One region of the Rhizobium sp. NZLR11 genome, then DNA from elsewhere that is predicted to be linked to it. Evidence: riboswitches for the same ligand, from Rfam matches in the RefSeq annotation. Region 1 holds a riboswitch; the other holds the start of a gene.
The links. A riboswitch is a leader RNA that binds a small molecule or an ion and turns the genes downstream of it on or off. The one in region 1 is predicted to bind FMN.
Positions count from the first base shown of each region.

Region 2: it holds a riboswitch for FMN, as region 1 does, so the genes downstream of both, HJB83_RS30845 (6,7-dimethyl-8-ribityllumazine synthase) here and HJB83_RS07935 (DMT family transporter) in region 1, are expected to answer to the same signal.

Region 1 is NZ_JABDWD010000003.1:342,270-345,673, reverse strand. It holds gene HJB83_RS07940 (aldo/keto reductase) at 1-813, shown strand, start outside; gene HJB83_RS07935 (DMT family transporter) at 1,024-1,923, opposite strand; FMN riboswitch at 2,015-2,169, opposite strand; gene hupB (DNA-binding protein HupB) at 2,307-2,582, opposite strand; gene lon (endopeptidase La) at 2,788-3,404, opposite strand, start outside.
Region 2 is NZ_JABDWD010000029.1:20,273-23,676, forward strand. It holds gene HJB83_RS30835 (DUF1194 domain-containing protein) at 1-473, shown strand, start outside; gene HJB83_RS30840 (VOC family protein) at 631-1,320, opposite strand; gene HJB83_RS30845 (6,7-dimethyl-8-ribityllumazine synthase) at 1,481-1,915, opposite strand; FMN riboswitch at 1,992-2,134, opposite strand; gene HJB83_RS30850 (SRPBCC domain-containing protein) at 2,550-2,996, shown strand; gene HJB83_RS30855 (GCG_CRPN prefix-to-repeats domain-containing protein) at 3,181-3,404, shown strand, end outside.

The DNA.
Region 1 (3,404 bases):
GGCCGCTCGGAAAAAATCATCGCCGACGTGCTGAAGGCGCGCGGCGGCCAGCGCCCGATAGTCGCCACCAAGGCCGGCCGCCGGCTCAACCCGCATTTCGCCGAAGGTTATACCAAAGCGAACCTCGAAGGCTTCATCGACCGCAGCCGTGAGAATCTTGCCGTCGACAGCCTCGACCTCCTGCAGCTGCACTGCCCGCCGCGCGAGGTGTTTTACCAGCCGGAGGTCTTCGAGAACTTGAACGCGCTGCAGACGGCCGGCAAGATCAAGGGTTACGGCGTCAGCGTCGAAAAGGTCGAAGACGGGCTGAAGGCGATCGAATATCCTGGCGTCGTCAGCATCCAGATCATCTACAATATCTTCCGCCAGCGTCCCGACCACCTGTTCTTCCAGGAAGCGCGCCGCAGGAACGTGGCGATCATTGCCCGCGTGCCGCTGGCCAGCGGCCTTCTCTCCGGCAAGATCACCCGGGACACCCAATTTGCCAGCGACGACCATCGCAATTTCAACCGCAACGGCGAAGCCTTCGATGTCGGCGAGACTTTTGCCGGCGTGCCCTTCGAGGTCGGCCTGCAAGCGGTGGAAGAGGTGCGCAAGCTGGTGCCTCAGGGCGCCACCATGGCGGCCTTTGCGCTGCGCTGGATCCTGATGGCTGAAGCCGTCACCGTCGTCATCCCCGGCGCCCGCAATGCCGAACAGGCCAAAACCAATGCGGCCGCAGCCGATCTGGCGCCCCTTACGGCCGGTGTCATGGCGGCAACACGCGAGATCTACACGCGGCTGATCGCGCCGCATGTGCATCAGCGCTGGTAGGGTTGGAGCGTCGCTATTTTGTCAGGGCTGCGGCAGGTCGAGTCAGGCCCTCATCCGGCTGCCGCCACCGGCCGGGGTCGAGCCACGGGTTTCGGCCCGTCCCTCGTAAACGAGACGAAGGGGATGTGCCGCAACCACTCGGTTCCCTGCCCACATCTAGCATGGCACCTCCCCTTTTCCCCGTTTTCCGGGGGAGAAGGTTAGGGTACCTCAGGCGGGTTTCCGCTCTTTGCGCATCTCGTTTCGCATGATGAAGAGTGAGGCGGAAAGGATGAGCACTGCGCCTAGCCAGAGGTAGCCGGCCGGCGCATAACCGAAGAACAGCCAGCCGGCCAGCACATTCAGCGGCAGCTTCAGATCGTCGAAAGGTTGAATGTAGGCGGCATCCGCTGCGGCATAGGCAAGCGTCAGGAAATACTGCGCTGCGGCGGTCAGCAGCCCCGCCAGCAGGAACAAGGCAAGTGTTGCACCCGTCGGCACTGCAAAGCCTGCCGCAAGCGCCAGCCCTCCGTTTATCGGCGTCAGCAGAACGAGCAGCCAGACGGTGATCGTCTCCGGTCGTTCGATGCCCGTCAGGCTCTTGGTGATCAGCGACGAGGCGCCCCAGAGCAGTGCCGAAAGCACCGGCAAGAGTGCTGCCCAGCCAAAGCCGTCCGACCATGGCTGCAGGATGATCATCGCGCCGGTGAAACCGGCTGCGGTCGCCGCCCAGCGGGCCGGACCGACGCGCTCACCCAGGAAGAGCCGGGCGCCGAGAATGATGAAGAACGGCGAGGTCATCACCAGCGCGATCGCCTGCCAGATCGGCACCGCGGCAAGGCCGGCGACCCAGGCCTCGACCCCGAGCGCGGCAAGCACGACGCGCGCCAGGTGACGCCAGGGATAGTGCGTGCGCATCGCCGCCAGGCCGAGCCTGCGCAGGAACGGCAGCGAAAACAGGAAGGCGAAGCCATATTGCCAGAAGGCTGCCGAGGCCGAGGGAAAGGCAAGCTTCATCGTCAGCCATTGGGTGACGACGTTGAGAAGCGAAAAGGCGATGCCGGCAAGGACCATCCAGAGTGCACCGACAATGGCGCGGGACGGCTCGACCGCAAGAGAATTCTGACTCATGTCTTTCATCCAAAACCAGGGACCAACATAAATCAGGACGCATGAGCCACGAACAGGCGACGCAGGACACCCCGCCCTTCGCACGGCCGACACTCATTCTCTTCCATCCGGACTTTAACCGTCGGCTCCGGATTCGCACCGGATCTGCTGACCCTCCCCCAGCATTGGCGCGGAAGGCGGCGCTCGCGGGCTCAGGCCGAAACCCATACCGCCGGTGGGGAGTTTCACCCCGCCCTGAGAACAGAAATGTCGTAGATCAAAGCCCGCATGGCGGCAAGCCACGAAAGCAAGGGCCCAGCAAAGCAAAAGGGGTCCGGCAAAGCCGAACCCCTTTCCAAATCCTGCACAGCCGGTCTCGTTTACGGCTGGCGGATAATCTCAGATCAGCCGTTGACGGCGTCCTTCAGGCCCTTGCCGGGCGTGAACTTCGGCACGTTGCGAGCCGGAATGTCTACCTCAGCGCCCGTCGACGGGTTGCGGCCCTTCGATGCGGCACGATGAGAAACGGTGAAGCTGCCGAACCCTGCAAGGCGGATGTCGCCCTTGTTCTTGAGTTCACCCTGGACAACGTCGAAAACCGCGTCAACAGCGGAAGCCGCGTCAGACTTCGTCAGTCCTGCCTTTTCGGCGACTGCGGACACGAGTTCATTCTTGTTCATGTTTCCACCCCTTTCTAAATGGTACGAAACGACTCAATATAAGCTAGGCGCCGAATAGGTATCATCAGGCCCGCCGGGAACCCAAAAGCCCTGCAAATCAAGGAAAAGCAAGCGTCTACATGACGTTTTCACAAAAAAGGCTGGCGTTTTCGCCAGCCTTTTTCCGAGTTTTCAGCCAATGGGGCATAAATGTGGCCGAGGCCACTCAATGCGCTATGGTTGCGCCCGTCTCGTCGAGGCCTTCGACCGATGCGATGACCGGCGTTTCCACCGTGCCGTCCCATTCGATCGGCTCCGGCCGCCGGATCAGCGCATGCTTGATCACCTCGCCCATGCGGGATACCGGGATGATCTCCATGCTGTTCTTCACGTTATCCGGAATCTCCGCCAGATCCTTGGCGTTCTCCTCCGGAATCAGCACCTTCTTGATGCCGCCGCGAAGGGCTGCGAGCAGCTTTTCCTTGAGACCGCCGATCGGCAGAATACGACCGCGAAGGGTGATCTCACCGGTCATGGCCACGTGCCTGTTCACCGGGATACCGGTCATGATCGAGACGATCGCGGTCGCCATGGCGACGCCGGCCGAGGGGCCATCCTTCGGCGTCGCGCCTTCCGGCACGTGTACGTGGATGTCGCTCTTGTCGAAGCGCGGTGGCTCGATGCCGAAATCGACAGCGCGCGAGCGGACATAGGAGGCCGCCGCCGAGATCGATTCCTTCATGACTTCCTTCAGATTGCCGGTGACCGTCATGCGGCCCTTGCCCGGCATCATCACGCCTTCGATGGTCAGCAACTCGCCGCCGACCTCCGTCCAGGCAAGAC
Region 2 (3,404 bases), on a different contig from region 1:
CTTTTGCCGAAAAGCTCGAAGCCCGGCCGATTGCCACGCAGCGGCGTACATCGATCTCCACCGCGATCGCCCAAGGCGCCAGCATGATCGTTTCCAGTCCGTTTCCGTCCAGACGACAGGTGATCGATGTGTCGGGCGATGGCCCGAACAATTCCGGAAATCCAGTCATATCCGCCCGCGACAAGGCGGTGGAAGCAGGCATGATCATCAATGGCCTTGCCATTATGCTGCGGCCCTCCGATGCGCCGAACGGGCTCGACACATATTATGCGGATTGCGTGATCGGCGGCCCCGGCGCCTTCGTGCTGCCGGTCCGCAACATCGAGGATTTCGCCGTTGCCGTGCGCCGCAAGCTGGTGCTGGAGATCAGCGGGTTTTCCCCGCCGGCAACGGTGCAGAGAATCACCGGCGCCGAGACCGGGGTCGACTGCCTGGTTGGCGAGAAACAGTGGCGGGATTTTTTCGAGCGGTGACGGCGGGCGCGTGCGCCGACGCCGAATGAATGCACGGAGCAGCGTTGGAGGTGTCCTTCGAGGCTACTGGCCTTCCTCCTGCGCACCTCAGGGAGGTGCGCAGGAGGAAGGCATGCCTCAACAAGGGCTGTTTGAGTTCGCCGGAAAAGACCGCTGCCTATAGCGGCAGCTCTCGGCCAGACTGTTCACTGACCATGTAGTCGGCGTACCAGTCCGGCCAGCCCTCGTCGTGCTTGCCGCCGTTTCGCTTTTCGTGTTCGCCGTGGGCGGTCGCCGCGCGGCGCAGCGCTGATGCAAGGTCGCTCGAGGTCGCAAAGGCTGTCTCGTCGGCGTCGATGCGTCCCGCCAATCGCGTGGTGACCTCCTGGAATAGCCAGCCATTGCCATCGGGATCCTTGAACGAGGCGAAGGAGCGATAGCTGCGGTTTTCGGGATCTCGGCCGGCGATGCGCAGCCGTCCGAAGAGATAGGGCTCGTCCTTGCCGGCATAGACGCCGGCAGCGTCGTGGAACACGTCGCTGACCTCGACGCCGCGAGCGATAAGATCGCGGCGGGCGGCCTCGATGTCGGAGACGATAAGGTAGAGCCCCTGGGCGGAGCCAGGTGGCGCGGCGGTGACGTTCTCGCCGAAGATGATCGCGCAGCCGGAGCCGGGCGGGGTAAACTGGAGCACCCGGAAATCGGCATCATTGGCGAAGTCGGCGTCGAGCCGCCAGCCCAGGCTGTCGTAGAAACGTTTGGCGCGATCGACGTCGGAAACGGGGATGACGACCACCTCGAGCTTGGTGTCGACGGGCCGTGTTCGCGAATTTTCGATAGGGGTTTCACTGCGCATTGCATTGCTCATCTTCAGCTCCTTAAGGTTTGGGACGCATTAAGAATGGCGATACATGTCGGGGGTGAGTGGATCACAGCGCGGCGAGGGCGTCGAATCAATTATTCTGTCGGAATTGACCTGATGAAGACGGCGGGATCGGTCCCGCCGCCCCGGTTCGGGGGGAGCCGCCTTACGCGGCAAGAGCGGCGCGTGTCTTCCCGATTGTGAGCGCGGCCTTTGCGGCCTCCCGCCCTTTCTCGACGAAATGCGCGCGGTAGATCTGCTTATGGTGCTCGGTTTCCTGATACTGATGCGGCGTCAGCGAAACCGAAAGCACCGGCACGCCGGTATCCATGCCGGCGCGCATCAGCCCGTCGACCACCGCCTGAGCGACGAATTCGTGGCGGTAAATTCCGCCGTCGACGACGAAAGCCGCGGCAATGACGGCGCCATAACGTCCGCTTGCGGCCAGATCGCGGGAAAGCAGCGGCATCTCGAATGCGCCGGGAACATCGAACACATCGACCTGTTCGGGCGGCACGAGCTGATAGAAGCCGTCAAGGGCGCGGTCGACGATGTCGGCGTGCCAGCTGGCTTTGATAAAGGCGTAGCGGGTGGGTGTCATGGTAATCTCCTTTGGCGAACAGACACATCACCCAAGGCGATCACGAACGTCCCCGACAGCCGCAAGGGCTGGGAACGTGCGTTCTCTTTCATCCGGACTATGACCGTCGGCTCAGGCATCTCACCTGATCTGCTGACCCTTCCGAGGAAGGCGCTCGCGGGCTCGCAATCGAAACTGCATACCGCCGGTAGGGACTTTCACCCCGCCCTGAGAACGGCCGGGACAATAGGGGGAAGACGAAGGGCTGGCAATAGGGCGAAATGCTTGCATCGCGGAGGCGGGGATGGGGTGAGGCGATCGCCACCTAGCTGGCTGCACCCCCCAGAGAGCCTTGTCCTGAGGTGCGCCGCAGAGGCCCCGAAGGACGCGGCGGGTGCGCGGATGCTAGATGAAGGCAGGGAGCAGCGTTGCGGCGAGTGCTTCGAGGCTCCGCCCCACGGGCTACGCGCCTCAGCATGAGGGACGTTGGAGGATGCCGCGCCGGTGCCGGGCGACGGGGGCGGCGTGGCCCGACCACCCTTGCTGATCGGGTACTTCCGCCTACATGCTCACGCGAGGACACCCACGTCAAAACAGCATGACCCGCTGATCCCGCCCGCGGCGAGGCAGGCCATGACAACTATCGGAGAGCGTGATGCCAGAATCTTTCGTCGTTCACCGCGAGGCGCATATTGCGGCGCCGCCGGCCGCAGTGTTTGCGCTGATGACCGACCCGCAGAAGATCCTGCGCTGGATGGGGACGGAGGCAGAGGTCGAGCCGCAGCCGGGCGGGCTCTATCTTGTCAACGTCACCGGTGCCCGCTTTGCGCGCGGCTCGTTTCGCGAGGTGGTGCCGGTTCATCGCCTTGCCTACAGCTTCGGCTGGGACGGCAGCGAGGTGGTGCCGCCGGGGTCGAGCCTCGTCGAGATCGACCTGATCGAGCAGGGGGGCGGAACACTGCTGCGACTGACGCATAGCGGCCTACCGAGCGCCGATCAATGCGCCGGGCATGCGGAAGGCTGGGCGCATTACCTTGGGCGGCTGACCGAGGTCGCCGCCGGGCGTGACCCGGGTCCCGACGCATTTTACGGCAGGACATGAACGGTTTTTGCGGGCCGGTGGATGGCCCTGAAGCGCCTGCCCTTGCGGGAAAACCAGCTGGCCGGCGCTGCGATGAGCGGTCCGAAATCGCTTCTTTTTCTCCCGCAAACATGAACGTGAAGTTCATCTCCAGTTCAATTTGGCGGCCCTAGGGTGGGAACGGCTGGATGAATTGGAGTTTTCGATGAAGGCACTTTCTATCGCGGCTGCCTTGCTCGCTGGCAGCCTCTCGGTCGGCACAGCTGAGGCGATGCCGATGGGGACAATCAATGTCCAGAGCAATGTCACGAAGGTCGACTATGCGTGCGGCCGCGGCTGGCATCTGACCCGCTGGGGCGAATGCCGGCCAAACTGGCGACGCCCGCCGCCGGTGGCCTTTTACGGCGGTCCGCCCCGCTGGGGCTGGGA